2 regions of the Bacillus sp. D386 genome follow, and region 1 is predicted to be linked to the other one. Evidence: riboswitches for the same ligand, from Rfam matches in the RefSeq annotation. Region 1 holds a riboswitch; the other holds the start of a gene.

Region 1 (16,233 bases):
CTTCACTGTATAAATGGGTTGTATCCAGTGATACTGCTTTGTATTTCCCACTTTTGAGGTGAAAGGATTTTCAGTTTGTAAGGCTTTTTCCATAAATTCTTTAATCACCTTCCACTCATCCAGCTTATAGCGTCCTTTTCCTGCACGACCAATATACTTGAGTCCTCCCGAGGAGTCATACAATCCCAGTACTAAGGATTGCAGTTCACTCCCCTTTGTCACATATCCCCCAACTATAGCAATGAGGTCTTTATAAAATTTCACCTTCTGCCACCGACCGTCTTTCCCATTCAAGCTATAGGGTTTACGCAAATCCTTTGCAACGATACCCTCTAATCCCTGCTCCTTGATGGCCTCGTATAATGCCTCTCCATTCGAAAAGCTTTCTACAACCTGTACATTCTCTGTTGGCGTAATTATAGATGACAATAATCTTTGACGTTCTGCAAGTTCGTCATCAATAACCCATTTTCCATCCAGGTAAAGAATATCAAAAATCATATAGATGACAGGTCGTTCCTTTATGGAAAGATGAATCAATTCTGATCGGTTCATCCGGTCCCGCTTCATTACCTCATGAAAAGATGGCTTTCCATCTTGCATAGCGATAATTTCGCCATCCAAAATTACAGAGGATGCAGAACAATAGCTGCCTAAATCCGTAAACTCCGGATATTGCTTTGTTCTATTATTTAAATTACGATTAACCAGCTCTACTTCATCATCTATTTTGTAAACTAACATCCGCACACCATCCCATTTAACCTGGAAGATCCATTCCTCCCCTATTGGTATAACTTCAGCGGAAATCGGCTCAAAGGGTTTTATAGGGTCCATATTTTCACCTTCCATCTAATAGTGCAACAGCATTCGACATTTCATATTTATAGTATGGGAATAAAAACAAAGAATATGTCAGCGAGTGAATGAATTCCGCCGGAATCGTTGTCATTATTTTATGAGGCAGTAGTATCATTAGAGGATTATAAAACCTCCAACGAACTAAGTAACTTGGCTTCAAAAATTTTGGAGGCATCTGAAGAGACAAAACATATGATCCATTACGGTGTTTAAAAGAAATCCTTGCTAAAGATACAAAAAAGATAGCCATTGCCTTGGCTACCTTTTGAGTGCTATCTATTAAATGATTAATACTATAATTACAGGATGTTTTATCAAATGCCCCTATCTTACTTACTAGATGTTAACTAAGATACAAAAAACTCACTTACAGTAATGATTCAGTTCCATCGACATATATTTCGGTACCGGAAACATGACTTGACTCGTCAGATGCAAGGAAGTAAACCAAATTTGCTACCTGTTCAGCTGATCCTGGTCCATCTGCCAATGGCTGCATTCCTTCAGGATATTCGATAGGTATTTCGATTTCCTTTAAACTTTCAGACTTAGTTGTGCTGCTATCTATATTTGTTTCAATTGCACCAGGACAAATGGCATTAACTCGGATTTTATATCTGGCCAACTCTAAGGCCGCCATTTTCATAAATCCAATTTGACCGGCCTTCGAAGTACTATAGGCTGCCATACCAAAGCCAGCGAACCGTCTATTTCCATTGATTGAGCTTGTGATTATGATGCTGCCACCTTGCTCTTTCATATGAGGAATGCAATATTTAACAAACAAGAATGTGCTTCTAAGGTTCGTTTCAATCACTTCATTCCAGTCCGAAATTTCAAATTCTTCAATAGAAGACAAGGTCCCGTTTATACCAGCGTTACTGAACAGAATATCAAGCCTTTCCCACTTATTCATGACCTGTGAAATTCCTTCACGAATTTGAGCTTCATCACGGATATCAACCTCATAAACACAGGCTTCTCCTCCTGCATTTGTGATTTCTTCCTTTATTTTCTCTGCATTATCAATATTTATGTCCATAATACAGACACGAATGCCATTGTCCGCAAACTTCTTAGCTGTGGCTGCGCCAATCCCAGAACCTCCACCAGTTACGATTGCAACTTTACCCTTTGATTTTTCAGATAACGCCATACGTTTCATCTCCCATGCACATTTCTATTTATCTACTTATTTATCCAATAAGTACAATATTGAAACGTATGCCTGAACAGTTTATACATATATTCATAGAACATTTCCTATATTCCACCAATTTTTAAAAAATTATTTCCAAACCCTCTTATAAACCGTACTACTAACAGATATAATTAACATATCAAGCATGCGGTGCTGCCGAAAGGAGAAACAACAGGTTTATGTTTTCACTCAACCAATTTATAAAAAGCAGAGGGTTCGTCCGTTTTCTTACCATCTTATTTTTGATAGGGATTTTCTATGCCCTTAGAGGTATGATGAATTTAGTTCTATTCACTTTTATTTTTATTTTCTTAATGGGCGGTTTGGAGAGAATCATTTCATCGTCCATATCCAAAATCAGTCCAATACGAGTCAAGCCACAAATAATAATTATCCTGCTCTACACAATCATAATTTCCTCTTTGGTTATGATTATTTATAAATACATACCTGTCATTACCATGCAAATAACCGACCTTGTAAAAGTAATTATAGATTTTTACAAGCACCCGCCTGATAACACAGCAATTGATGTTGTGATCAGTGCAATGCAGAAGTTTGTATCACCTTCTGAAATTGAGGAAAATGCAATGGCGCTGTACAGTTATGCTGCAAATATCGGTAAATTAAGCCTGCAGTTATTTTTAGCTTTGCTGCTAAGTTTATTCTTTCTTTTGGAAAAGGAAAAAATCAAACGATTTACCGGTTCATTCAAGAAAAGCAAACTGGGAGTTTTATTCACTGAATTAGAGTATTTAGGTAATATATTTGTAAATTCATTTGGTAAGGTTATCGAAGTTCAATTTTTAATTGCATTTGTTAATGCTATATTATCGATTATTATTCTTTATTTCTTAGGGTTTCCACAGCTATTGGGACTCGCATTTATGATTTTCCTACTGGGACTTATTCCTGTTGCGGGCGTTATTATTTCCTTAATTCCTCTTTGTACAATTGCCTATAGTATAGGTGGAGGAATGCATGTACTGTATGTAGTTATTCTAATAGCAGCCATACATGCTTTGGAAAGTTATGTACTAAATCCTAAATTCATGTCGGCCAAAACTCATTTACCTACGTTTTTCACATTCCTGGTATTGGTGTTCGGTGAACATTTCCTTGGAATATGGGGCTTGATTTTAGGTATTCCTATTTTTATCTTCTTATTAAATATGCTTGATGTTCCAGATGCTGAAGTGACTGAACCTAAGAATATATAATGGATCGTAAAATAGGCATGAGTTTCGGAATCTTTCGAACTCATGCCTATTGTTATTCTTAAATATAATTCAACCGTACGTCTTACAGAGCACGGCTGCAGTCCACCCTTTTATATTCGTTGTCTGTACAAGGTTGATAGCTCTTTCGTAAAACCATCAATATCAGAAAAATCATTTTCAAGTGATTGAGCCAGCTGCCCCTTTTCAATGAATAACACCCGGTCGGCAAGTTCTGCGGCAACATCCATCATATGAGTAGAGAAAATCGTAATCGTGCCTGCTTCTTTAAGCTTTTTAATCATTTCTATAAATTCATTAATCCAGTAAGGATCGAGCCCATTGGTCGGCTCGTCCATAATTAAAAGTCTTGGTTCAGCTAAAATCGATTGGCCGAATAACAACCTTTGTCTCATTCCTTTAGAAAGATTTTTTACGAGCTCTTTCCGCTTGTCGGTTAATCCCAAACGATCAATCACCTCTCTCACTCGTTCATTGGAAATCTCTCGGATAGCTGCATAAAAAGACATAAACTCTCCCACATTCATGTCGCCCTGAGCATAAAATTCATCAGGCATATAACCGATCAATGATACATATTCTTTATTTTGTGCAGTCATATTGACCCCATCCAACAGAACGGTTCCGGCTGAGGGGGAAGAGATACTGGCCAAAATATTCAGGATAGTACTTTTTCCAGCACCATTCCCTCCGCATAAAGAAACACATTGCCCTTCCTTCACTGCCAACGAAAATGGCTGCAACGCTGTATTGGTTTTATAGTGTTTTGAGATATCAGTCACTTCTAACCCTGTCATTGTGCTCTTCTCCTTTTTAAATACCAAATTGCAATAAAGCCTAACGCAGCAATAAATACAAACGCATATAAGAATAGTACACCCCATACAATTCCTTCATTAAATAGCGGAACCAATCCATCATAGGCTTGGCCGAAGATAGAACCGCCGTCCAATCTAATCACCAAGAAAAAGCGTAAGAATTCTGCTGGATTTATGATCATCGCAATTTTCATAAGCACTCCTATCATTGAATAAGGTAAAGCACCTAAAATAGCAATTAACGCAGTCGGCCATATCATAATAAGAAGAAACCAGACTGCAACAGATAGAGTAAGTGCCTGCCATTTCGTGCTTACAAATGATCCTATAAAAAGGCCAAGTGTCAGGAAAAACAAGATTAACAGCATACTAAATAGAAAAAGCACAAGCATCCAAGTTAACGAAATATCAATCCCAGTCAGCAACCCAATTACCATACTCAACCAATACGCCAGTGAAAAACACACTGCCTGGGCAGTAAACTGGCCTCCAAGTTTACCAAAGAAGTAGGAGACGATATCTAATGGATACGTACATAATAATCTCCATTGGCCATTTTCCATTTCATTAGCTATTGAAAAAGAGCCAAAAATCAACATAAATAATGGCAATATATATAACATAATATTAACGACTGTTCCCGTAATATTTGTATATCCTGAGATTGCTCCATTTGTCCGCTCCAATGCCAATAAAAGAGAAATGACAACAATCCATAGAATGGCGATTGAATAATACGAACGGCCCCGTGATGTCATTCTCCATTCAGAGCTCCATATGTTCCACATTCTTCTTACCTCCCGTGACGACATCTAAATAAAAGGCAACCATGCCGGCTGCCTTGTTTTTTTCACCTGTTAACTATGGCTATGACTGTCCGTTTCCTTATGATTCATCTCTTTATGCTGTTTCCAATCATGTTTTTGTAAATCTTCATAGGATAATAAACTTCCCCCTGATTCTTCAGCAAATTCTTCAGCACTTGATTGGTCTTCAAAAGAAATTACATTGTATGACATTGGCGTCTTGATTTCTTCTCCATATACGAAATAGGATTTTTCAACTTCTATCCATTCTTTAGAATGATAATCACGTACAAAGGTCTTCTCAATTTCCTTATTCTCGTTTTCATCTGTCCAATTAAACATGCAACCGATATCATCAAAAACAAATGTTTTACCATCAGTTAAGATAATTTCTGTTGCATGCTGATTATCCGCAACCGACATATTACAGTTTGCGCATGTGTCAGTCTTCGAATCAATTTCCACTGGCTCAGTCGATTCATTACCGCAAGCAGACATAAGCATAACTGCAATTCCGATTAACGCAATTTTCCATAATGATTGTTTCATCGTTGTTTCCTCCCTTTTATGAATAGAAATAAACTGCCTATATACAATAATCCGCTGACTATCCATACTGGCAGATCAGCTTGATTGTTTTGATTGTTTGATTGGATAGGGTCCATTAAGGGACCTGAGTCCGTTAATAGCTCTTCATCGGTACTTTTCAGCATTTTTTGCAGAATTGTCATGCCCGGTGCCTGAAAAAAGAGTTGATACTCAGGAACTTCCTCTGTCAAAGCCAGAAAATAAGGATCGGCTCGGTAGATTAAATTACTTATACCATCTCCGTCTGAATCTATTTTCGCTGATGCGTCCCAGTAGTTCCCATCCAATTGATTCCCTTCACTTTCAATAGCCTGAGCGTCATTTACATTACCCAGAAAATCATTTTGATAGATTCGATTATTCTCTGATTCTTTAAACTGAATACCTACAAAATTTGATTGCAGCCTGTTATCCTTAACGGTATTCACATTGGCCTTTTCAATAAATATGCCAATCCGGTTATTGTGAATCTCATTTGTTTCAACCGTAACATTCCTAGAGTCATATAGTAACAAACCCTGAGAATTCACATTTTCATTATTTTCGGTGAATGTATTCTTACGTACCATTGCATCTTCAGCCCCCATAATCATGGCGCCGGTAAAGTTATTGAATGATTCATTTTCTTCAATCAAACAGGAATTGGAATACATTAAATGCACCCCATAATGGGCATCCCAAATTTTATTATTTTTAAATGTATTATGGTGGCTGTATTCTACATAAAATCCATCCTGAACATTCCGTATTGAATTTTTACCGAACGTGTTGTAATTTGACTCCCACAGATTAATAGCATGGCCTTCAGATGTCCCTGTAAATGAACTTTCTAGCACACTTACATGATTCGCCTTATCCAGTTTAATACCAGTCCCAGCTGACTTGATTGTGAGATTGTTAAGTTTATGATAATTTCCAGCCAGCACAATTGCAGATTCCTCAATTGGTAGGCGTGTTGCCTCTATTTCAATATTTGATATTTGTACACCCTCACCAGAAATGTTTATAAAGGATCCCTCTCCTGTATAACTCAGCACTGTATTTTCTGTTCCTTTAATGGTCATTGGCTTATTAATGGAAACCGGATCTTCATAGGTACCGCTTTTAACAATCAATGTTCCTCCAATGGGCGTTTGGTCAATTTGCTGCTGCAGAGTTGATTCTGCGAAACTACTCGGTTCATATATAATCAATAACGCTACAAACACTAAAAAGATGCGTAACCTTTTCATCATTAACCCACCTTTTTCTATCAATCGTTTGCTCCACTTTAAGCAGTTGATGGTATGATCATATTCATTATAATTTATATAATTATTTTACTTGAAAAATAATTATATTTTCCAGCATAAAGGTATCAAGCCCATCATCATATTGTATTAGGAGCTATTTTATGGAGAATTTTATATGTTTCAGCATAGAAGTTTAATAGGTTAAATTTACAGGCAACTATTATTGCAGAAGATTATTCTTGTGCAGGGGAAGTAACCAGGGAGATATTAGAGGGATAGGAAGAGTTCTTGCGAAGCAATGACCGAATAGGGTAAGTAAACTAACCGAAAATCTTAATAGACATTTGAATGCCAGATATGAATGGATTGGAATATAAAATAAAAGCCCACTACCATCTGTCAACATTATTATCACCACTGTGTCCTAACGACATTGTATATTTAGGTGAAGCGTTTACAAACGTTAACCTAAATCTTTGAAACAAATGGATAAAGGAACTGAATGAACAGCCACACATAATTTCAATGTACAGTTCCATTATCATTTAGCAATGTTTCTTTAACCTCAACAGCCCTTTTATAATAAATAGATTTCGGCATATTCTTTATTAAATCACATGTTTTGTTAATTTGCTCCAGGGCTTCATCCTTGTGGCCCTGTTGATTTAAACAAAGAGCAATATAGATTCCTGCAGACTGTACCATTCCTACATCGATTGGATGCACCAACGCACCGGATAGATGACATTTAAGCAGATTTTCCAAAGCTCGATCAATTTCTCCCAGACCATATAGTGCTCTCCCATATTCCAGATAATAAAGTTCGTCTATCTTTTCCGGATTTATCGCAAATTCTTCTAGGTAGTGAATAGCTTTTTTGTAGTCTTTTGTTATTTCATTATGATAAACCGCATATAAAAGTGGAAACATCATCAATGCAATCTTATTTTCCGAAAAAATCGCATATTGACGAGATTTACTGATTAATCTAAGAAACTCCTTATCATCCTTCATCACAAGCGGATAATTGGAAGCAATCCTGTATATATCATCCATACGATAATAGACATTCGTCTCTTTGGACAATGCGATGGCTTCCTGCATTCTTGTATGGGATTCTTTATATTCTTCCAACGCTAATAAGACGATTCCTTCATCCAATAAAAGCTTTAATTGAAATACCGTATTTTCTTCAAGTCCATTACCAGAGTAGAATTTTCTAATTTCACTCAAAATGGATAAAGATTCATCCCAATTTCCATGAGACAAACGATACTGATGATAAATCCATAATGTTTCAGCACTGTCTAAGAATAAAGAATTCATCTTAAAATAGGAGGCTGCCAATTCGATATATTTCTTCATGTTTGGTTTATCTAAATAAAGGCCTGCTTCCGCATAAAGGCTGTATAACTTCGCCTCCATTACTCCCTGAGGCATATTTTCAGAAACCACATGGGATAATTTATCGTAAATAGCTGAATAATTCTCTTGTTTTTTATCATTCTTTATCTCATTTAATAAAGGTAGATAATCCTCTTTCTCATTCAGAAGATCACTAGGTTCACAACCAAGCTGTTGAGCAAGATATTCAAGTGTGCTCATCGATGGGGTTGCTTTACTGTTTTCAATTTGGCTCAGCATTCCTTTTGTCAATCGATTTCCAGCCAACTCGGATTGGGTCATCCCTAAAGCTTTCCGTAACGTTTTAATTTTATTGCCCAGCATGGTTATCCCCTCCTTATGGAAAGTATACGGTAAATAATTCTGATCCACAAATTAAAGTTTAATTATTTTAAACTTTTTGTTGACTTCCAAAAATTAGTATTTATATAATAAGTTTAATGACATTAAACTTTTAAACTAAAGGAGAAAAGCCCATGAGTGTACGTTATACCGAAGCAGAACAAGAGAGATTAAGCGCAAGGAATATTTTATTGTTTTTTATTGGAAAATTTATTTCATTATTTGGTGCAAGCATCTATTCATTCGCCATCGGATTATACATTTTAAAAATTACCGGTTCGGGTACAAGTTTTGCACTTGCTCTTGTGTTTGCCTCTGTTCCCAGAATTATTTTTGGACCAATTGCCGGAACCCTTGCAGATCGCTTTAACCGCAAAACAATCATTATATTGACGGAAATTCTTAGCGGAATACTCATGTTTTTTATGATTGCCTATTCTCACTTTTCGGGGCTCTCACTTGCATTGTTATATACATCAGAAGTACTGCTAGGGATTTTTTCTACTTTCTTTTCTGTGACTGCATCTTCAACCATTCCCTCAATGGCTGGGGATAAATCTATACAAAAGGCTGGCTCTTTAAATCAATCCGCATCATCGCTTGCCGGTATACTCGGTCCAATCATAGCTGGTATTTTATACGGGTTCTTAGCAATTGAGGAAATCATTCTGCTAACTGGAATCACCTTTATACTTGCCGGTATAATTGAATTATTTATTATTTTCAACCTGTACACTGAGAAAGCGGCACAACAGGAAAAGACGCAATTCATGAAGAGTTTGGCTGAAGGCTTCTCCTATTTAAAAGAAAACGATTTTTTATTCTCCCTGCTCAAAGTATCACTTTGGATTAACTTCTTCTTTGCGGGTATAAATGTTGCAATCCCCTACATCCTGAACACATCACTGAATTTTTCTTCTCAATCATACGGAATTGCTGCTTCGATGGTATCTGTTGGAGCACTTATCACATCATTGATCATTTCACAACGTCCTGAAATGAAAGATAAATTAAAGAAAATTAGATTGGGCTTAATTGGTTTAGCAATACTTGTCATTATGATTGGCTTGCCTCCTATGCTCCAAATGACTTCTGTGATTGCCAATGTCAGTTACTACATCATCGTCCTTGGAATGATAGGTTCCATCGTCATGGTTGTAAATATTCCTATTCATGTATTAATACAGCGTACAACCCCGAGCCACTATCTTGGTCGTATTTTCGGATTAGTTGAAACGATTGCATCTGCAATCTCACCGCTTGGGATGATTCTTTTCGGTGTCTTGCTTGACTACATACCAGCTTTTTATATACCTCTCATCACTGGATTTTCACTGCTCTTAATTAGCTTTCTTGCCATGTCAAAAGTAAAAGAACCAAAGGAATCTGAATTGGCAAGTTAATGATAAAGAAGTATCGCCCGGCTTGGGTTATATCCAGCCGGGCATTTTTATACTCCCCTAATTGTTTTTACTCGATTATAGGCGTATCTTGCAGATTCCTCTATAATGAATTGATTCTGATTGAATTTCTAGCTGGTTACTGTCTGTATCGACTTCGATTCGAGCCGAATCGGGCTAGATTCCGGCTGATTCACTGCTTTAATACAGCCGATTCCTCTTCGAATCCAGCCAATCTGAGCTTGAATCCGGCCGATCGCCCCTTGAATCCAGCCAAGCTCTAAATCAAGCATGACACAAACCGTCTCAGCAATTCAAAAAAGCCCCTTTATGCGATAATCTAAACTATCGCATAAAGGGAGCTCCAACTCTCATTTACTATTATTTTTCTTTAGGAAATGCCTTAGAATACAAATTATATCCGCCATCAAGGTTCTTAACTTTAATGCCGTTTCCTTCAAGTATTCTGGTAGCTAAGTAACCCCTCATACCTACCTGGCATGTAAGATATAAATCTTTATCAGTCGGTATCTCTGATAATCGCTCTCTCAGTTCATCAACAGGAATATTGACCGAGCCGGCAATTGCTCCTTTAGCAACCTCAGCAGGTGAGCGGACATCAATTAAATAACCTCCGTTTTCCACAATCTCATCAATTTCATGCCATTGCACTGTGCTGACCATTCCCTCAATAATATTGGTTGCTGCGTAACCAGCCATATTTACAGGATCTTTAGCTGAGGAATATGGAGGAGCATAGGCAATCTCGATATCCGGAAGATCCAATACAGTTAAGCCACCTTTGATAGCTGTCGCGATAACATCAATACGTTTATCTACCCCATCCTTTCCAACTGCCTGCGCTCCGTATATTTTCCCCGTTTCCTTATCGAAGATCAGTTTCAAATGCAATTGGGAAGCACCTGGATAATAGCCAGCATGGCTGCTTGGTGCAACATGAACAACCTCATATGGTATACCTAAACGCTTCAGCATCTTTTCATTGCTTCCTGTTGAAGCAACGGTCAATTCAAACACCTTGGCTATGGAAGTGCCCAATGTACCGTTATAAACACTTTCTTTCCCGTGAATATGATCCGCTACTAAACGCCCTTGACGATTGGCAGGCCAAGCGAGCGGCACATAAGTATCCGTTCCGTTAATATAATCCTTTACTTCAATGACATCACCGACCGCATAAATAGATGGGTCTGATGTTTGCAGATGCTCATTGACTTTTATCGCATTCCGAACCCCAAGCTCGAGGCCGGCATCTTTCGCAATGGTACTTTCAGGTTGAACACCAATCGCTAAAAGTATCATATCCGTTTCTACTTCTTTGCCGCTTTTCAAGCGAATGATACGACCATTCTTTTCAAAAGATGATACACCATCCTCAAGTATTAAATGAACTCCATTGTCCCGCAAATGTGTGTGGACCATTTGAGCCATCTCCAAATCAATTGGCGCCATCACCTGATTTCCCATCTCAATAACTGTTACATCTATGCCGCGCTCCCGTAAATTTTCAGCCATTTCAATCCCAATAAACCCGCCGCCAATGATAACAGCCTTCTCAGGTTTATCCTGATCTACCTTTTCTTTGATACGGTCCGTATCAGGAACATTCCGAAGCGTATAAACAGATTTAGCCTCATCGATTCCCGGAATGGCTGGCCTAACCGGTTTTGAACCCGGAGATAGGATTAGCACATCGTAGGATTCCTCATATTCCTCGCCTGTCATTGCTTTTCTGGCTATGACAGTCTTCTGCTCCCGATTGATTTTGATAATTTCTGTCCAATTACGTATATCTAAATTATAGCGTTGCCCCATTCCTTCAACTGTTTGAACAAGCAGTTTATTACGGTTTTGGATAACTTCTCCTATATAATATGGAAGACCACAATTCGCAAATGAAATATATTCACCTTTTTCAAACATGATGATTTCATCTTTTTCGCTTAGACGGCGCAGTCTTGCCGCAGCAGATGCTCCGCCTGCCACACCGCCAACAATTAAAATCTTCATTTTAATAGACCTCCATTAGTTCATCGATTAGTCTAATCGTAATATACCCTATTGGGTATGTCAATTTATCAAACTCACATGATTACACTCTATCATTGCTCCCGATAACAGTTTTCATAACACCGTTTTACTTTTAAATAATACCCAAAAAAAGCAAACCCACTTTTAACAATGGGTTTGCTTCTTATTACAGTTAAAAAGATTTTTTCAAATAATAGTTCTCGTGTTGTTTAACTTCCTCCATATTTTTAGGCAGTAAACGATAGAATAGGATTCCGCTTGCCAGAAGGATAACACCGAAAATAAATGTTTTTAAATCAGCCGTTCCTTTGATGATCACCCAAATGGAATATGCCGTCGCCAATATGGCTATGGTACCATCAATAATTCGTGAACGCATTTCATCAGATTTATATGTCTCGCCAGTCCAAACTAATTTCAGTTGGAATGAGGAGGAAATTAAATATGGCACTAAATAAGAAAGTGTCGCGATATAAATAATAAAGTCAAATGCATGAGCAATTGAATTTGAAATAGTTGAGAAAATAAATAATTGACCTAAACCATTTGAAACAATCATAGAGAAATTAGGAATCCCACGCTTATTGACCTGTAAAAACTTAGGGATAAATAAACCTTGTTTTGCTGCCTGATACGGGATTTCAGCGCTTAACAAGATCCAGCCAATTGTTGAACCAAATAAACTGATCAATCCAATGACCGCCAATGCTTTCCCACCAACAGGTCCCAGCACCGTTTCAATTGCATCGATTAATGGTTTTTCTGAATGGATAAGTGCATCCTGTGTTAATAATCCCATAACAAGTGTACTGATTCCCATATAGATAGCCAGGGCAATCAATAGCCCTAAAATGGTCGCTCTCTTTACATCTGCCTTTCTCTTCGCCCTTGATGCGAATACAACAGCGGATTCAACCCCTACAAAAGCCCATAAGGTTGAGACGGCAGCAAAATTTACCTGGCTGAGTAATCCCCGACTCTCACCATCAATTATACGAGTTTCCGCAAACGGTACAATATTAGATTGTTCAAAGGCAAATAGCCCAATTACTATGAATAATCCAAATCCAAGTACTTTTGCCGCAGTCGCAACAAAGTTTAATTTACCAGCATTCTCTATGCCTCGCATAATAAAGAAATGAACGCCCCAGAGCATGATTGTGCAGACAAGGAATGTTAAAGCATTGCCAACTTTTAGACTAAAATCCCCTATACTGAACAATTCAGCCGTACTGGTCAAACTTGGGAAGAAGGTAGATAAATACCCTGCAAACGTAGTAATGATGGCAATATTACCTGCAAAATTACCAATCCAGTATCCCCATGTAGACATAAACCCGGATAATCTTGAGGCTAAAGAATTTTCCTTGAACAATTCCTTAGCATAAATCTGAGGGCCACCTGTTAAATGTGGCTTACGAACAGCCAGATTCCCAAAAACCAGCGCAATAGTTAGTACACCCAATCCTGTTAATCCCCATGCCATAATTACTCCGGCAGGACTAGCTACTTCTGCCAGCGTACGCGGCAACATAAAAATACCAGACCCAACCATATTGCCGACTACAAATGCCGTTAAAATCCAAAAACCCAGTTGCTTCTTATTGTGCACGATAATTCCCCTTCCAAAGCTGTCATGTTACTCTCTATTTTTGAATTATCCATTTCTGTGTAAATAAACTAAATAAAAAACACACCTTATTGTTAAGGTGTGCAACATTTTATGATTAGCCACACCAGACAATAAATGGATAGTTCTCCATGGTCTATATACATATCGCGATGTATATATTCCATGACAGTCCTGCACCTATTCGGATACAGTCCCAGCTGCTCTCTTCGGAAAAAAAGAGCGCTTCGGCAGATTTTCCTTTCAACTAAAGTCAGCAAGCTTTCCGGCTCTCTTTTTAGTTTACTAATAAAATCTGCGACCTCTACCTCATCTTTTAGTCCGATGAGGATTTGTATTAAATTAAATTATTCCTGTATAAAGGATACAGTGAAAACGCGAATGCTGTCAATATTATTCGACAATGTTATTTTCAAATCAACTTATTTATGATTAATCCATTTGTTTTGGAAAGCTGCTATACTGCTATATTCAGTCTCCAATTTTCTGTATATATTGATGTAAATTGGCAGTAATTCCTCGTATCTTTCTACATTTGCTTTAACCGGCGTATGGACATGTGTAGTTCCCACATAATTTGATACAACGGATAGGTCTTCAATTTCACCGAGTGCATATCTGCCGAGTACAACTGCTCCTAAACAAGAGCTTTCAAAGCTTTCTGGCACATCTACTTCCTGATTAAAAATATCCGCAAGCATTTGCCTCCATAACTCTGAGCGCGCAAATCCCCCCGTTGCCCTGATTTTACTTGGCACACCTATCAATTCCTGCAAAGCTAATAAGACTGTATAGAGATTAAAAATGACTCCTTCAAGCACCGCTCTGACCATATGTTCCTTTTTATGATGAAGTCCCAAGCCAAAGAACGATCCTCTGGCATCAGGGTTCCAAATGGGCGCTCTCTCTCCAGCTAAATATGGGTGGAATAGTAGTCCATCTGCCCCCGGCGCTACTTTTGATGCTATCTTGGTGAGTACTTCATATGAGTCAATTCCGAGGCGTTTAGCTGTTTCTACTTCCGCTGAAGCCAGCTCATCTCTTAGCCATCTAAAAGTCATACCTCCATTATTAACTGGTCCGCCAATCACCCAATGCTTATCCGTCAATGCATAACAAAAAATTCGGCCCTTTTCATCCGTAATCGGCCTATCTGTTACCGTACGAATGGCTCCGCTCGTTCCAATCGTGACTGCTACAATCCCTGGATCAATCGCATTGACACCCAGATTGGAGAGAACGCCATCACTGGCTCCTATTACAAATGGAGTATCCGGCAACAGCCCCATATCCGCAGCATAGGCGGAGTCCATGCCAGATAAATAATATGTAGTTGGTACTGGTTTAGACAAATGGGTCTCTGTAATACCCGCGATTGCCAATGCCTCAGAATCCCATTCTAAATTTTTAAGATGAAACATTCCTGTTGCTGAGGCAACCGAATAATCAATCACATATTGCCCAAATAATTTATAAAAAACATATTCTTTAATGGAAATGAATTTATATGTCCTACCCGCTAATTCGGGATAATCATTCATCAACCAGGTGATTTTTGTAAGAGGAGACATTGGATGGATTGGCGTTCCAGTTCTCCGATAAATTTCTTGTCCATTCCTCTCATTTTTAATATAGTCGGACCACTTCTTTGAACGGCTGTCAGCCCATGTAATGCATTGAGTTAATGGATTTCCATTTTCCTCAACCGCAATTACGCTGTGCATAGCCGAGCTAAAGGATACTAACGACAGTTCATCAGGATTTATTTGGCTTTGGACCATTACTCCTCTTATTGCATTAAGTACAGCATGAAAGATCTCATCAGGCTTCTGCTCTGCTGTAAGTGGAGTCGGGCTATATAATGGGTACTCTACATGATAGGTGCTGAGCACAGATGCGTCTCCCGAAAATAATACAGCCTTTGTACTCGTGGTTCCTATATCAACTCCTATATAAAACATCTATCTTCCCTCACTTCCCTAAAAGCTCAATACTAGATTCTTACCTTTATTCATATTTTTATAAACAACTTAACACAATTTGATGCCCATTGATTAATTTTTTCACGACTGGCAAATACTTTCTACTAAATAAAAACGACATCAGGAGGCCTCATCCAAATTGAAGAATAAAACAATTGCCATTCTTGCTCCATTCTTTTTATTCATATTTCTATTTATTTACACGCAGACACAAAAAGAGTCTATTACAGAGGAAACTATACCTGTTTTGACTCAAACAGGAATTAAAGAAGGTCAATCTGCACCTGATTTCGAATTAAAAACTCAGGACGGAAAAAGCATAAAATTATCTGATTATCGCGGTCAAAAAGTTTTATTAAACTTTTGGGCAAGCTGGTGCCCTCCCTGCAAAAAAGAGATACCAGACCTCAATGAATTTTATGGTGAACATAGTATGGAGAAGATTACTGTATTAAGCGTGAATATGACCTATTCAGAAAAAAACAAGCAAATCATACAAGCATTTCAAGATATGTATAAGATCAGGTATCCTGTATTACTGGACCAAACAGGAACTATTGCAGGATTATATAAAATTATAACAATCCCAACCAGTTATTTCATTGACTCCAACGGTATCATACAAAAGCGAATAATCGGACCCTTGCAAAAAGAAACGATAAAAAATCTGATGGAAACA
Region 2 (16,233 bases), on a different contig from region 1:
TTGAAGATTTAAAGTTTCGTACAAAGGAACTAAACGATTATTTAAACGAAGCCTCAGTCAAGTATGGGTTTGACCGAAACAATGTGTTGGCAATCGGTTATTCAAATGGAGCTAATATAGCTGCCAGTATGCTTTTTCACTACCAACATGTATTAAAAGGAGCTATTTTGCATCATCCTATGGTTCCTTTAAGAGGAATAAAGCTGCCAGAAATGGAACGTCTGCCAATCTTTATAGGTGCCGGCAAAAACGATCCAATTTGTTCACCGGAAGAAACAAAAGAACTGAGTGAAATACTGAAGGCTGCCGGAGCCAAAGTAGAGGTTTATTGGGAACAAAATGGACACCAGCTGACACAATCAGAGGTAGAGGCTGCAGGATTATGGTTTTCTCAGCAATTTAAATAAATTGGAGATGATTAGATGATATCGCTAAATCCAACTGAAATGAGTGAGCGAGAGAATTATACCTTTTTAACAGGGGCAGTCGTTCCTAGACCGATTGCCATTATCTCAACCATTTCTAACGAAGGAATTATGAATATTGCACCTTTTAGTTATTTTACGATCGTTAGTTCAAATCCCCCGCTGATTGCTGTATCAATCCAGCGACGGAATGGCGAAAGAAAGGATACAGCAAGAAATGCAATCGATTCGGGAGAATTTGTCCTCCATATTACAGATGAAGAAAACGTGGAGGGAGCGAATTGGACAGCAGCTGAATTGCCTCCGGACCAAAGTGAACTAGAAGGATCTCCCTTTCAAACAGTAGATAGTGTTCATGTACGAGTCCCAGGGCTTAGCCCTGCGAAGATTCGGATGGAATGTACCGTACATAAAGTAATACCGCTTGGAGGCCATACCGCAGAAGATGCAGGTTGTGATCTACTAATCGGTAATATTGTTTTTTATCATATAGATGAAGCCATCTACAAGGATGGTACAATCAGTACAGAATTACTCAAGCCTGTTTCCCGGCTTGCTGGCCAAAATTTTATGAAGATTGGTGAACAATTTATTCTGGAAAGACCAAAATAATAGAGTACAAAACTTCCCACTTCAAGTAGGGAGGTTTTTTTATGGGTTCTTTTGGTAATAGAAAAGGTCTAAAAGACTATAAAAGATAAGTTTTTCTTTAATTAAGTCATAAGATTTTCTTATTAAAAATTAAAAAAAGGTACAAAATATCTAATTAATTTACAAATTTGTTAAATTACTAGAAGGACTTTCACTAAATATTCAGAATATATAATCAGTATACGAGTGGTTGCGCTTTCATAACCACCTTAATATAGATAAATCAGACAAGTGGGGGTAATGAATGAACGCTTTAGGTAATGGGAATCGGATGTCAGAACTCGGTCGCAGGAGAGGTTTTTGGATCTCATTAATTGCTGTATTATTGGTACCGTTAGTTTATGGATTGATTATGCTAACGCCAAGTTGGGGACCATATGATAATCTTTCAAACTTGCCGGTCGCAGTTGTGAATAATGATTCAGGTACTGTAACAGACGGTAAGGAAGTTAATGTTGGTAGAGATTTGGTAGCGAAACTGAAAGACGGGAATGACCTGGGATGGAGATTTGTCAGTAAGGAACAAGCAAATCGCGGACTTAATGATAATGAATATTATATGGTAATTGAGATTCCTGAAGACTTTTCCCAAAAGGTAGCAACCGTAATGGATGAAAATCCGGAAAAACCGGAACTAAAGTATACGCAGAATGAAGGGTTGCATTTTATAGCTGCAACAGCAACGAAAACAGCTATAGGAACAATTAAAGAGCAGCTTGCTGATACAATCACCGCTACCTATACCAGTACAGTTTTTGCCCAGCTTGGTGATGTAGCAGAAGGATTTAAATCCGGTGCGGATGGTTCAACAAAGCTCCATGAAGGCTCTGTTAAACTGAAGGATGGTACTGGAACTCTTCTGGATTCTTTAACGACAAAATCAGGAGATATTCAAAAACTGGCAGACGGTTCAAAGGAACTTGAACAGGGACTCGGTCAATTGAATGGAACAATGGCTGGAAAATCAGCTGATATCGCAAGATTGGCAAATGGAGCAGCTCAGGTCAGTGATGGGTCGAGCCTTATGCATTCAACAGTAAGTGGTAAGACCGGCGATATCAATACACTTGCAAGTGGGTCGAAGCAGGTTGAGGATGGGTTAGGCCAGTTGAATGGCACAATGGCAGGAAGTTCAGCTAGTATTGCCATGCTGGCTGATGGGGCAGCTGATCTCAGAAACGGCTCAGGTTTAATTTATTCAACCGTTGGCGGTAAGGCCGCTGAAATTCAACAACTAGCAGATGGATCAAAGTCAATTGAAGACGGTTTAGGGACCTTGTCAGGAACATTTAGTGCGAAGGAGAAGGATATTGAGGCTCTTGCAAAAGGATCCAAAGAACTTAAAGATGGATCAGATTATCTTTATTCCCAGCTTGATGGCAATAAAGGTAAGATTGAGGAGTTGGCTAATGGTGGAGCAGCTATTTATGATGGGACTGAAAAGTTGAAAAAAGGTACTTCTGATATGTTGCTTGGTTTACAATCAGCTCAAACAGGAGTCAAACAATTAAATGGTAGTATGCCTGAACTGGAAAATGGAAGCGCTAAAATTTCTGGAGGTTTAAATCAATTAGCAGCGAAAACACCTGACTTAGCAGATGGAGCTGCCAGAGTTGCGGCAGGTATAGAAAAATTAGCTGAGAAAATTCCTGGGATAGAACTTAACCCAGATTATCAAGAGTTATTAAAAGGTGCAAAAGCTGTAGCTGAAGGAACTGCTCTGGTAAATGGAGGTATAAAGGGAGAAAATGGTCTCAATGCAGGTGCAGCTTTATTGGCTTCAGGTATTTCTGAAAAGCTTAAACCAGGTATAGAACAATTAAATGGTGCATTTGAAAATCAAATAATACCGGGTCAAAAGGATATTGTTCAAGGAGCATCAGAATTAACAGTGGGTGCTGAACAAATAAAATCTGGTACGGATTCAGTAAAAACAAATTGGGGAGTAATCACTAATGGTGTTGGTGAAATTAATGGCGGTCTTACCACAGTAGCTGCCGGAAATCAATCAGTTAACGAAGGTTGGAAAACTGCAGTAGACGGATCCAAACGTCTTTATGACGGATCCAAACAAGTAGCAGCAGGCACAGGGTCAGTTAATACTGCATGGGGTACGTTAACAACATCTTTAGACACGCTAAATAAAGGTGCTGCGCAAGTGGCAGACGGTAATGCTACGGTAAACGATGGCTGGAAAACCGCAGTAGCAGGTTCTAAACAGCTTTATGATGGTTCCAAGCAAGTGGCCGATGGAACAGCAACAGTGAATAGCGCATGGGGTACATTATCAACATCTTTGAATACGTTGAAAAATGGTGCTGCTGAAGTGGCTGGTGGTAATGCCACAGTGAATGCAGGCTGGAAAACAGCTGTTGATGGATCTAAGCAGCTATTTGATGGATCTAAGCAAGTAGCCGATGGTAACGCAACGGTTAATACTGGCTGGGGTACGATGAAGGAAGGGGTAACTGAAATTGATAAAGGTGTCGGTCAAATCAAAGATGGTACACTTGAATTATCCAACGGCTTAGGTGACGGAGCTGAAAAAACGGCCGGTATAAATGCTACTGATGAAACGATTAGCATGTTCTCCTCGCCGGTTGAGCTGATCGATTCGAAAATTAATAGTTATCCGTATTATCGTTACGCAAACGCACCATATGTACTATCGTTAGCATTATTTGTGGGTGTTTTATTAATGATGTTAGTTGTTGGGGTTAGAAAACCAATGGATGAAGCTAGTTCAGGCTTCGCATGGTATTCAAAAAGATTTGGTTTGCTTGCTTTATTGGTAGCTGGTCAGGCCATCCTTCTTTCTGGCTTTACCATATTCTTTGTTAATTCAGGATTTGCGAATAGCCTGTTGCTTATCTTGTTTGCTGTATTGGCGAGTATCTCATTTATGTCCATTGTGTTCTTCCTGACTATGCTTGCCGGCAACATTGGTTTGTTTATAGGCGTGGCACTTCTGATTATGCAGCTATCTACTACCGGATCTGCATTGCCAATTGATATGCTGCCTGAATATTTACGTACTCTAAGCAATTTCTTGCCGATGACTTATTCGATTGCAGGCTTCCGAGCATTAGTATCATTGGATGACATCGGTATGATGTTTGCGAATGCAACGATACTAGTTGTGTTCCTGCTCCTGTTTGCTGGACTGTCCGTTGGATTATCCTTTTTCAAAAAAAATGAATCAGGAGGAGATGCAGAAATAGTAAGGTAAATATAATTATATAAATCCCTTTTAGTAGAAGAATGCATAGATTAATTGTATTCTATATTGAAAGGGATTTTTACTTATGAATAAGGGGTCCGAATGGGAGAGATTAGATTGAATCAGAAAATATTACCGGCAGCTTCAACTATGAAGGACTTTGAAAAGTTTTTACAATCAGGATTTAAAACAGGTGTTATTTTAGAGACTCATCTTGGGCAAATCAAACATATTACTCAAATGGCCAAAATGGCAGATAAACAACTGTTTTTTCACGTGGATTTAATCAATGGATTAAAAAATGATGAATATGGTACTCAATATTTATGTCAGGAGTTTAAACCATTTGGTGTCATATCCACAAAATCAGCGGTTATCCAAGAAGCAAAAAAACATCAGGCAATAGCTGTGCAGCGAATCTTTATGATTGATAGCCATGCGCTCGAACGCAGCTATAAGATGGTCAAAAAATCACAGCCTGATTATATTGAAGTACTACCGGGCGCACTTCCTAATATGATTAAAGAAGTTGCAGGGGAAATTCAGCTGCCGATCTTTGCGGGTGGTTTAATCCGAACAGTTGAGGAAGCGAAAGAAGCACTTGAAGCTGGTGCTGTCTCGATAACCTCGTCTAAACGAGAACTTTGGCAGTATTTTGCAGGGGAATGAGTCGAATTCCCTATTTATTTCTTTTTATTTGACAGCGTTTACAAAAAGTTTTACACTGTGTTTAAGTTAATAAGTATGTGGAAAGACATGGAGACACAGGTGGCAGTATTCCTTAATAAGTAGGAATACTTTAGTGCTTGTTTCTTCATTTTTTTTTGAAATTATATGATAGGGAGATGGAAGGAATGACACCATTTTGGGGTGAATTAGTAGGCACGATGATCTTGATTGTTTTTGGAGCAGGAGTGTGTGCTGGAGCCAACTTAACTAAATCTTATGCAAAGGATGCTGGGTGGATTGTTATCACTATAGCTTGGGGGCTTGGTGTTACATTAGGCGTATTTGCAGTCGGCGGCATTAGCGGTGCTCATTTAAATCCTGCTGTTACATTTGGTCTTGCGTTTAGCGGAGATTTTGCTTGGGCAGATGTACCTGGATATATTTTGGCGCAAATGATTGGAGCAATGATTGGGGCAACTCTTATTTATTTACAATACTTACCACATTGGAAGGCGACTGAAGATCCAGGGACAAAATTAGGGGTTTTCGCAACTGGTCCGGCTATTCCTCATACATTTTCAAATTTACTTAGTGAAATTATAGGAACATTTATTTTATTGCTTGGTCTGCAATTTATTGGAGCAAATGATTTTACGGAAGGCCTAAATCCATTCGCAGTCGGTCTTTTAATCGTAGGAATCGGTATGGCTCTTGGGGGAACAACTGGTTACGCCATCAATCCGGCACGTGACTTAGGTCCGCGTATTGCACATGCGATTCTTCCGATAGCGGGGAAAGGCCCATCTAATTGGGGATATGCTTGGATTCCGGTTGTAGGTCCTATTCTCGGCGGATCCTTGGGGGCTTTGTTCCATAAAGCGGTCTTCAATAATACGTTGACAGGCGCTTTCTGGGCAGTATTAGCTGGCACTGTAGTTATCTTGGTAATCGCTTATTTTATGACTAATAAAGATTCAGAACAAGCACTACGACAAGCTAATGATCCAGCAAAAGCAAGGTTATAAGTTACTAACTTTAGAGAAATCGATTATAATATAAAAATTAGTAGATGGGAGATGAAAAAAATGGAGAAATATATTTTATCAATTGATCAGGGGACCACTAGTTCCAGAGCTATTTTATTCAATAAAAAAGGGGAAATTGTACATAGTGCTCAAAAGGAATTTACACAGTACTTTCCAAAGCCGGGCTGGGTGGAGCATAATGCCAACGAAATTTGGGGTTCAGTGCTTGCTGTTATTGCGGGCTGTCTTTCAGAATCAGGTATAGAGGCAACAGATATTGAAGGAATCGGAATTACAAATCAGCGTGAAACAGCGGTGGTTTGGAATAAAGAAACAGGTCAACCTATTTATAATGCGATAGTTTGGCAATCCCGCCAGACAAGAGATATATGCGAGGAATTGAAAAATGCTGGCCACAATGATCTTTTTCATTCCAAAACTGGTTTATTAATAGATGCCTATTTTTCTGGGACAAAAGTTAAGTGGATCCTCGATAATGTAGAAGGTGCGCGTGATTTAGCCAATGAAGGAAAATTGTTATTCGGGACAATTGATACATGGCTAATCTGGAAGCTATCCGGCGGTAAAGCTCACGTAACTGATTATTCCAATGCTTCAAGAACAATGATGTACAATATTTATGACCTGCAATGGGATGATGAATTGCTGGAGATATTAGATGTTCCGAAATCCATGCTTCCAGAAGTGCGTCCTTCATCTGAAGTATATGCACAAACCATTGATTATCACTTCTTTGGTAAGAGTATCCCAATTGCCGGTATTGCTGGTGACCAACAGGCAGCATTGTTTGGCCAGGCATGCTTTGAAAAAGGAATGGCTAAAAACACATATGGAACAGGCTGTTTTATGCTCATGAATACTGGTGAAAAACCGGTTAAATCGGAAAAAGGATTATTGACGACTTTAGCCTGGGGATTAAATGGTAAAGTTGAATATGCATTGGAAGGTAGTATCTTTGTAGCGGGTTCTGCTGTTCAATGGCTCCGAGATGGATTAAGGATGCTTAAGGATGCTGCTGATAGCGAGACATATTGCCGGGCAGTTGACTCTACAGATGGAGTATATGTCGTTCCAGCCTTCGTAGGTCTTGGTACTCCATATTGGGATAGTGATGCAAGAGGAGCGGTCTTCGGTCTGACAAGAGGGACTACAAAAGATCACTTTATCAGAGCAACAGTTGAATCTTTAGCTTACCAAACAAAAGCTGTTATTGATGCAATGGAAGAGGAATCCGGAATTGAATTGAAAACATTGCGTGCCGATGGCGGGGCCGTTAAGAATTCATTCTTAATGGAATTCCAGAGTGATATCTTAAACGTGCCGGTTGAAATACCAAAAATTAATGAAACGACTGCCCTTGGAGCTGCTTATTTAGCTGGGCTGGCTGTTGGATTCTGGGAAAGCCAGGATGAAATTGCTGCCCAATGGATCATTGATAAATCATATGAACCAACTATGGAACAAGAGAAACGTAATGAATTAGTTGATGGTTGGGAAAGAGCTGTGGCAAGTACCAGAACCTTTAAATGATAATTCAATTTTGTATGAGTTTTACTCAAAAAATGATATAATGAAAATAAGTTAATATAAGGTTAGAGATTTTAAGAGACCGCGAGTACATTCCTTTAAATAAGGGTAATGTATTTTGTGGTCTCTTTTTATTATCTCAATAGCACTTATCAACAGAGGAGGAACAAGAGGATGGGTTTAAATAGTTTAAATAGACATGAATATAAAAATAAATTACAAAACACACATTTCGATGTGCTTGTCATTGGTGGAGGAATTACCGGAGCAGGGATTGCTTTAGATGCAGCTACAAGAGGGATGAAGGTGGGCCTAGTTGAAATGCAGGATTTTGCAGCCGGTACATCAAGCCGTTCAACCAAGCTGGTTCACGGTGGATTGCGCTATCTAAAGCAATTGCAAGTAGGAGTAGTTGCAGAGGTTGGGAAAGAAAGGGCTATTGTTTACGAAAATGGTCCTCATGTTACAACACCTGAATGGATGTTATTACCCTTCCATGAAGGCGGTACATTTGGTAAATTTACTACTTCCATTGGCTTACAGATGTATGATTTTCTTGCTGGAGTGAAAAAGGAAGAACGCCGCACTATGCTTACAGTAGATGAAACAATTGAAAAAGCTCCATTGGTTAGAAAAGATGGCTTAAAGGGTGGGGGCTACTATGTTGAATACAGAACCGATGATGCCCGCCTGACGATGGAAGTCATGAAAGAAGCGTTTGAACAAGGAGCAAGCTTACTGAATTATGCCAAGGTCGAGGATTTAATCTATGAAAATGGAAAAATAGTAGGTGTAAATGTTAAGGATATATTGGATGAGGATTCCTTCCAAATTAAAGCTAGGAAGATTATAAATGCAACGGGTCCATGGGTAGACTTTATACGTGAAAAAGACAATTCTAAAAAAGGTAAAGTGCTTCAGCTTACTAAAGGTGCACACATAGTGATTGACCAATCCCGTTTCCCTTTGAAACAAGCGGTTTATTTTGATACCCCTGATGGAAGAATGGTATTCGCGATTCCGCGTGAAGGGAAAGCCTATGTTGGGACAACAGATACATTCTATGGTCAAGATCCAATCAATCCAAAAATGACTGATCAAGACAGAGATTATATATTGGATGCTATTAACTATATGTTCCCTTCAGTAAACGTTACTAAAGAGGATGTGGAATCCAGTTGGGCTGGAGTGCGCCCATTAATCAGCCAGGAGGGGAAAGGTGCTTCTGAGATATCCAGGAAAGATGAAACATGGGTATCTGATTCTGGGTTAATTACGATTGCAGGCGGAAAATTGACAGGATATCGTAAAATGGCTGAAACCGTTTTGGATTTAGTAGCTAAACAATTCAGAGATGAAGGATATAAACATTTCGGTAGCTGCTATACTGAAAAAATGCCGATATCCGGCGGCCGTGTTGGAGGCTCAACGAAATTTAGTTCATATATAAGCAAAACTAAAGAAAAAGCAATCGGAACCGGGTTATCAGATACAGAAGCAAGAGAGATTATTTCAACATATGGATCCAATGCTCCGCTTCTGTTTGAAATAGCCCGAAAAAACAAAGAAAAAGCGAGCGAAATAGGGCTGCCATTACCAGTATTGGCTAAATTGGGCTATGCAATTGAATATGAATTGGCTTATACGCCGCTTGATTTCTTTAATCGCAGAACTGGCATGGTCCTATTTGATATTAAGCATGTTCATGAATACAAAGATCAAGTGATTTCGTATATGAAAAAAGTACTGCATTGGACTGAACAGCAAACAGAAATGTATACTAAAGAGCTTGAAACTGAATTGCATGATGCTGCGTATCCACAATCCGAGCTGGTTACGAATTAATATAAATACGGATAAATGACCCCACTTCCTTGAAATATAGGTTGTGGGTTTTTTTTTAAGATTCAATATCTTTAAAAAGGGGAATAGAAATGAAACAGAAACTATTAGTTTATTTAACACGGGATGGGGGCAGTCAAGATGAATGAAATTCAAGGAAATAAGAAAAATGAATGGATGATTTATACCGGATCTTATGCAGAAGAAACAAGTACGGGTATTCATCTATTCAAATTGAACGTGAAAGAAAAAAAACTTGACTTAGTTGAGAAATATACGGGTATTGAAAATCCTTCCTTTCTTGTTATAAATAAAGCTCAGACCCATTTATACGCGGTAAGTGAAGTTGAGTATGGGATGGTTGTCTCTTATGCAATCAATCGGCAATCCGAACAGATTAGAGAGTTAAATCGCAAATCTACGAATGGGATGGCACCTTGCTATGTCAGTCTTAGTGAAAATGAATCTTGTTTATACATTAGTAATTATGGTGGCACGGTAACTAGGATAGAACTACAAGAGGACGGAACACTTGGAGAACATACGACAACAAATGAACATGTTGGATCAGGGGTTTGGGCAGACAGACAGGATGCACCGCATGCTCACTCAATCGTACCGGTACCGAATTCCTCCGTTGTAGTTGCAGCAGATTTAGGTACTGATAAAATTTATGTATACGATGATAAGGATTTTGCCAATTTGGCTAAAATGTCTACTATTCCTGGATCGGGTCCAAGACATTTTGCCTTTCACCCTACATTGCCAATCATGTATGTCATCCAGGAATTAAGCAATACAATCGCAGTATTTGAATTAAATGACCAACATATACCGGATTCTCTTCTAGGGGTGGTTACTACATTGCCGGATGATTACAAAGAGGAAAATACAGCAGCCGATTTGCATATTTCAGAGGATGGCCAATTCTTATATGCCTCAAATAGAGGGCATGACAGTATTGCAACGTACAAAGTGGCAGAATCAGGTATACCGGAAATTATCGCATTTACACATACGGAAGGAAAGGGACCGAGAAATTTCGAGTTAATAGACGAAGAAAAAGTACTCATTGCAGCAAATGAGCAAAGTGATTCATTAGTTTTATTTGAAATTAATAAAGAAGGTATTCCAACCTTTACAGGGAATACGATTTCTCTTTCGAAACCCGTTTGTGTTCAAGCGATTGCAAGAAATCATGAATGATACAAAAATAGCTGGTTTGGATTCTCCCAAACCAGCTGTTATTTAATTGGATTGTTCTTTTAAAGACTGTGTATAAGCCGTAAAGATACCTAATACAATAATAGCCATTCCGCCGTTTAATAGGGAGTATTGCAAATCCCAATGGCCTGCATATAAATTTTTAATAGACAACACGCTGATTAACACAAGCATTAATGTAATTAAAATATTGTATGCTTTCATTCGTGAATCAACACCCCTTGATTTGTAATTGATTTTTTTCATAGATTTTATTTTACTATGGTTTAGGTATAAAATAAAAAAGTATAATTTTGTCTTTTTTGTTATTTTTTATTGGGTATACTTTGGGTCGCTCCTCAATCAATTGTTTCCATCAGATTTTTTATCGTTTCTTTTTGCAAGGGTCCGATTATTCGCTTTTGTATGATACCGTTGGAGTCAATGAAATAACTGGTTGGGATTGTTATAATTTTATATAATCCTGCAATAGTTCCTGTTTGGTCCAGTAATACAGGATACCTGATCTTATACATATCTTGAAATGCTTGTATGATTTGCTTGTTTTTTTCTGAATAGGTCATATTCACGCTTAATACAGTAATCTTCTCCATACTATGTTCACCATAAAATTCATTGAGGTCTGGTATCTCTTTTTTGCAGGGAGGGCACCAGCTTGCCCAAAAGTTTAATAAAACTTTTTGACCGCGATAATCAGATAATTTTATGCTTTTTCCGTCCTGAGTTTTTAATTCGAAATCAGGTGCAGATTGACCTTCTTTAATTCCTGTTTGAGTCAAAACAGGTATAGTTTCCTCTGTAATAGACTCTTTTTGTGTCTGCGTGTAAATAAATAGAAATATGAATAAAAAGAATGGAGCAAGAATGGCAATTGTTTTATTCTTCAATTTGGATGAGGCCTCCTGATGTCGTTTTTATTTAGTAGAAAGTATTTGCCAGTCGTGAAAAAATTAATCAATGGGCATCAAATTGTGTTAAGTTGTTTATAAAAATATGAATAAAGGTAAGAATCTAGTATTGAGCTTTTAGGGAAGTGAGGGAAGATAGATGTTTTATATAGGAGTTGATATAGGAACCACGAGTACAAAGGCTGTATTATTTTCGGGAGACGCATCTGTGCTCAGCACCTATCATGTAGAGTACCCATTATATAGCCCGACTCCACTTACAGCAGAGCAGAAGCCTGATGAGATCTTTCATGCTGTACTTAATGCAATAAGAGGAGTAATGGTCCAAAGCCAAATAAATCCTGATGAACTGTCGTTAGTATCCTTTAGCTCGGCTATGCACAGCGTAATTGCGGTTGAGGAAAATGGAAATCCATTAACTCAATGCATTACATGGGCTGACAGCCGTTCAAAGAAGTGGTCCGACTATATTAAAAATGAGAGGAATGGACAAGAAATTTATCGGAGAACTGGAACGCCAATCCATCCAATGTCTCCTCTTACAAAAATCACCTGGTTGATGAATGATTATCCCGAATTAGCGGGTAGGACATATAAATTCATTTCCATTAAAGAATATGTTTTTTATAAATTATTTGGGCAATATGTGATTGATTATTCGGTTGCCTCAGCAACAGGAATGTTTCATCTTAAAAATTTAGAATGGGATTCTGAGGCATTGGCAATCGCGGGTATTACAGAGACCCATTTGTCTAAACCAGTACCAACTACATATTATTTATCTGGCATGGACTCCGCCTATGCTGCGGATATGGGGCTGTTGCCGGATACTCCATTTGTAATAGGAGCCAGTGATGGCGTTCTCTCCAATCTGGGTGTCAATGCGATTGATCCAGGGATTGTAGCAGTCACGATTGGAACGAGCGGAGCCATTCGTACGGTAACAGATAGGCCGATTACGGATGAAAAGGGCCGAATTTTTTGTTATGCATTGACGGATAAGCATTGGGTGATTGGCGGACCAGTTAATAATGGAGGTATGACTTTTAGATGGCTAAGAGATGAGCTGGCTTCAGCGGAAGTAGAAACAGCTAAACGCCTCGGAATTGACTCATATGAAGTACTCACCAAGATAGCATCAAAAGTAGCGCCGGGGGCAGATGGACTACTATTCCACCCATATTTAGCTGGAGAGAGAGCGCCCATTTGGAACCCTGATGCCAGAGGATCGTTCTTTGGCTTGGGACTTCATCATAAAAAGGAACATATGGTCAGAGCGGTGCTTGAAGGAGTCATTTTTAATCTCTATACAGTCTTATTAGCTTTGCAGGAATTGATAGGTGTGCCAAGTAAAATCAGGGCAACGGGGGGATTTGCGCGCTCAGAGTTATGGAGGCAAATGCTTGCGGATATTTTTAATCAGGAAGTAGATGTGCCAGAAAGCTTTGAAAGCTCTTGTTTAGGAGCAGTTGTACTCGGCAGATATGCACTCGGTGAAATTGAAGACCTATCCGTTGTATCAAATTATGTGGGAACTACACATGTCCATACGCCGGTTAAAGCAAATGTAGAAAGATACGAGGAATTACTGCCAATTTACATCAATATATACAGAAAATTGGAGACTGAATATAGCAGTATAGCAGCTTTCCAAAACAAATGGATTAATCATAAATAAGTTGATTTGAAAATAACATTGTCGAATAATATTGACAGCATTCGCGTTTTCACTGTATCCTTTATACAGGAATAATTTAATTTAATACAAATCCTCATCGGACTAAAAGATGAGGTAGAGGTCGCAGATTTTATTAGTAAACTAAAAAGAGAGCCGGAAAGCTTGCTGACTTTAGTTGAAAGGAAAATCTGCCGAAGCGCTCTTTTTTTCCGAAGAGAGCAGCTGGGACTGTATCCGAATAGGTGCAGGACTGTCATGGAATATATACATCGCGATATGTATATAGACCATGGAGAACTATCCATTTATTGTCTGGTGTGGCTAATCATAAAATGTTGCACACCTTAACAATAAGGTGTGTTTTTTATTTAGTTTATTTACACAGAAATGGATAATTCAAAAATAGAGAGTAACATGACAGCTTTGGAAGGGGAATTATCGTGCACAATAAGAAGCAACTGGGTTTTTGGATTTTAACGGCATTTGTAGTCGGCAATATGGTTGGGTCTGGTATTTTTATGTTGCCGCGTACGCTGGCAGAAGTAGCTAGTCCTGCCGGAGTAATTATGGCATGGGGATTAACAGGATTGGGTGTACTAACTATTGCGCTGGTTTTTGGGAATCTGGCTGTTCGTAAGCCACATTTAACAGGTGGCCCTCAGATTTATGCTAAGGAATTGTTCAAGGAAAATTCTTTAGCCTCAAGATTATCCGGGTTTATGTCTACATGGGGATACTGGATTGGTAATTTTGCAGGTAATATTGCCATCATTACTACGTTTGCAGGGTATTTATCTACCTTCTTCCCAAGTTTGACCAGTACGGCTGAATTGTTCAGTATAGGGGATTTTAGTCTAAAAGTTGGCAATGCTTTAACATTCCTTGTCTGCACAATCATGCTCTGGGGCGTTCATTTCTTTATTATGCGAGGCATAGAGAATGCTGGTAAATTAAACTTTGTTGCGACTGCGGCAAAAGTACTTGGATTTGGATTATTCATAGTAATTGGGCTATTTGCCTTTGAACAATCTAATATTGTACCGTTTGCGGAAACTCGTATAATTGATGGTGAGAGTCGGGGATTACTCAGCCAGGTAAATTTTGCTGCCGTCTCAACCTTATGGGCTTTTGTAGGGGTTGAATCCGCTGTTGTATTCGCATCAAGGGCGAAGAGAAAGGCAGATGTAAAGAGAGCGACCATTTTAGGGCTATTGATTGCCCTGGCTATCTATATGGGAATCAGTACACTTGTTATGGGATTATTAACACAGGATGCACTTATCCATTCAGAAAAACCATTAATCGATGCAATTGAAACGGTGCTGGGACCTGTTGGTGGGAAAGCATTGGCGGTCATTGGATTGATCAGTTTATTTGGTTCAACAATTGGCTGGATCTTGTTAAGCGCTGAAATCCCGTATCAGGCAGCAAAACAAGGTTTATTTATCCCTAAGTTTTTACAGGTCAATAAGCGTGGGATTCCTAATTTCTCTATGATTGTTTCAAATGGTTTAGGTCAATTATTTATTTTCTCAACTATTTCAAATTCAATTGCTCATGCATTTGACTTTATTATTTATATCGCGACACTTTCTTATTTAGTGCCATATTTAATTTCCTCCTCATTCCAACTGAAATTAGTTTGGACTGGCGAGACATATAAATCTGATGAAATGCGTTCACGAATTATTGATGGTACCATAGCCATATTGGCGACGGCATATTCCATTTGGGTGATCATCAAAGGAACGGCTGATTTAAAAACATTTATTTTCGGTGTTATCCTTCTGGCAAGCGGAATCCTATTCTATCGTTTACTGCCTAAAAATATGGAGGAAGTTAAACAACACGAGAACTATTATTTGAAAAAATCTTTTTAACTGTAATAAGAAGCAAACCCATTGTTAAAAGTGGGTTTGCTTTTTTTGGGTATTATTTAAAAGTAAAACGGTGTTATGAAAACTGTTATCGGGAGCAATGATAGAGTGTAATCATGTGAGTTTGATAAATTGACATACCCAATAGGGTATATTACGATTAGACTAATCGATGAACTAATGGAGGTCTATTAAAATGAAGATTTTAATTGTTGGCGGTGTGGCAGGCGGAGCATCTGCTGCGGCAAGACTGCGCCGTCTAAGCGAAAAAGATGAAATCATCATGTTTGAAAAAGGTGAATATATTTCATTTGCGAATTGTGGTCTTCCATATTATATAGGAGAAGTTATCCAAAACCGTAATAAACTGCTTGTTCAAACAGTTGAAGGAATGGGGCAACGCTATAATTTAGATATACGTAATTGGACAGAAATTATCAAAATCAATCGGGAGCAGAAGACTGTCATAGCCAGAAAAGCAATGACAGGCGAGGAATATGAGGAATCCTACGATGTGCTAATCCTATCTCCGGGTTCAAAACCGGTTAGGCCAGCCATTCCGGGAATCGATGAGGCTAAATCTGTTTATACGCTTCGGAATGTTCCTGATACGGACCGTATCAAAGAAAAGGTAGATCAGGATAAACCTGAGAAGGCTGTTATCATTGGCGGCGGGTTTATTGGGATTGAAATGGCTGAAAATTTACGGGAGCGCGGCATAGATGTAACAGTTATTGAGATGGGAAATCAGGTGATGGCGCCAATTGATTTGGAGATGGCTCAAATGGTCCACACACATTTGCGGGACAATGGAGTTCATTTAATACTTGAGGATGGTGTATCATCTTTTGAAAAGAATGGTCGTATCATTCGCTTGAAAAGCGGCAAAGAAGTAGAAACGGATATGATACTTTTAGCGATTGGTGTTCAACCTGAAAGTACCATTGCGAAAGATGCCGGCCTCGAGCTTGGGGTTCGGAATGCGATAAAAGTCAATGAGCATCTGCAAACATCAGACCCATCTATTTATGCGGTCGGTGATGTCATTGAAGTAAAGGATTATATTAACGGAACGGATACTTATGTGCCGCTCGCTTGGCCTGCCAATCGTCAAGGGCGTTTAGTAGCGGATCATATTCACGGGAAAGAAAGTGTTTATAACGGTA

Evidence for each region. Region 1 has a riboswitch for lysine ahead of FHY45_RS02825 (amino acid permease). Riboswitches for the same ligand answer to the same signal wherever they lie in the genome.
Region 2: linked by a shared signal. The riboswitch ahead of FHY45_RS08070 (amino acid permease) and the one ahead of FHY45_RS02825 (amino acid permease) in region 1 are both predicted to bind lysine.

What each region holds. Positions count from the first base shown of each region.
Region 1 is NZ_VEMV01000001.1:580,359-596,591, forward strand. Features, by position in the region: gene FHY45_RS02775 (ATP-dependent DNA ligase) at 1-837, opposite strand, end outside; gene FHY45_RS02780 (SDR family oxidoreductase) at 1,229-2,017, opposite strand; gene FHY45_RS02785 (AI-2E family transporter) at 2,242-3,282, shown strand; gene FHY45_RS02790 (ABC transporter ATP-binding protein) at 3,393-4,097, opposite strand; gene FHY45_RS02795 (ABC transporter permease) at 4,094-4,906, opposite strand; gene FHY45_RS02800 (nitrous oxide reductase accessory protein NosL) at 4,976-5,473, opposite strand; gene FHY45_RS02805 (right-handed parallel beta-helix repeat-containing protein) at 5,470-6,744, opposite strand; gene FHY45_RS02810 (helix-turn-helix domain-containing protein) at 7,267-8,472, opposite strand; gene FHY45_RS02815 (MFS transporter) at 8,625-9,893, shown strand; gene cdr (CoA-disulfide reductase) at 10,272-11,921, opposite strand; gene FHY45_RS02825 (amino acid permease) at 12,115-13,554, opposite strand; lysine riboswitch at 13,687-13,887, opposite strand; gene gntK (gluconokinase) at 13,995-15,533, opposite strand; gene FHY45_RS02835 (peroxiredoxin family protein) at 15,694-16,233, shown strand, end outside.
Region 2 is NZ_VEMV01000002.1:637,975-654,207, reverse strand. Features, by position in the region: gene FHY45_RS08125 (alpha/beta hydrolase) at 1-407, shown strand, start outside; gene FHY45_RS08120 (flavin reductase family protein) at 423-1,037, shown strand; gene FHY45_RS08115 (YhgE/Pip domain-containing protein) at 1,321-4,305, shown strand; gene FHY45_RS08110 (glycerol-3-phosphate responsive antiterminator) at 4,414-4,965, shown strand; gene FHY45_RS08105 (MIP/aquaporin family protein) at 5,151-5,990, shown strand; gene glpK (glycerol kinase GlpK) at 6,051-7,541, shown strand; gene FHY45_RS08095 (glycerol-3-phosphate dehydrogenase/oxidase) at 7,713-9,383, shown strand; gene FHY45_RS08090 (lactonase family protein) at 9,522-10,586, shown strand; gene FHY45_RS08085 (hypothetical protein) at 10,629-10,808, opposite strand; gene FHY45_RS08080 (peroxiredoxin family protein) at 10,943-11,491, opposite strand; gene gntK (gluconokinase) at 11,652-13,190, shown strand; lysine riboswitch at 13,298-13,498, shown strand; gene FHY45_RS08070 (amino acid permease) at 13,631-15,070, shown strand; gene cdr (CoA-disulfide reductase) at 15,264-16,233, shown strand, end outside.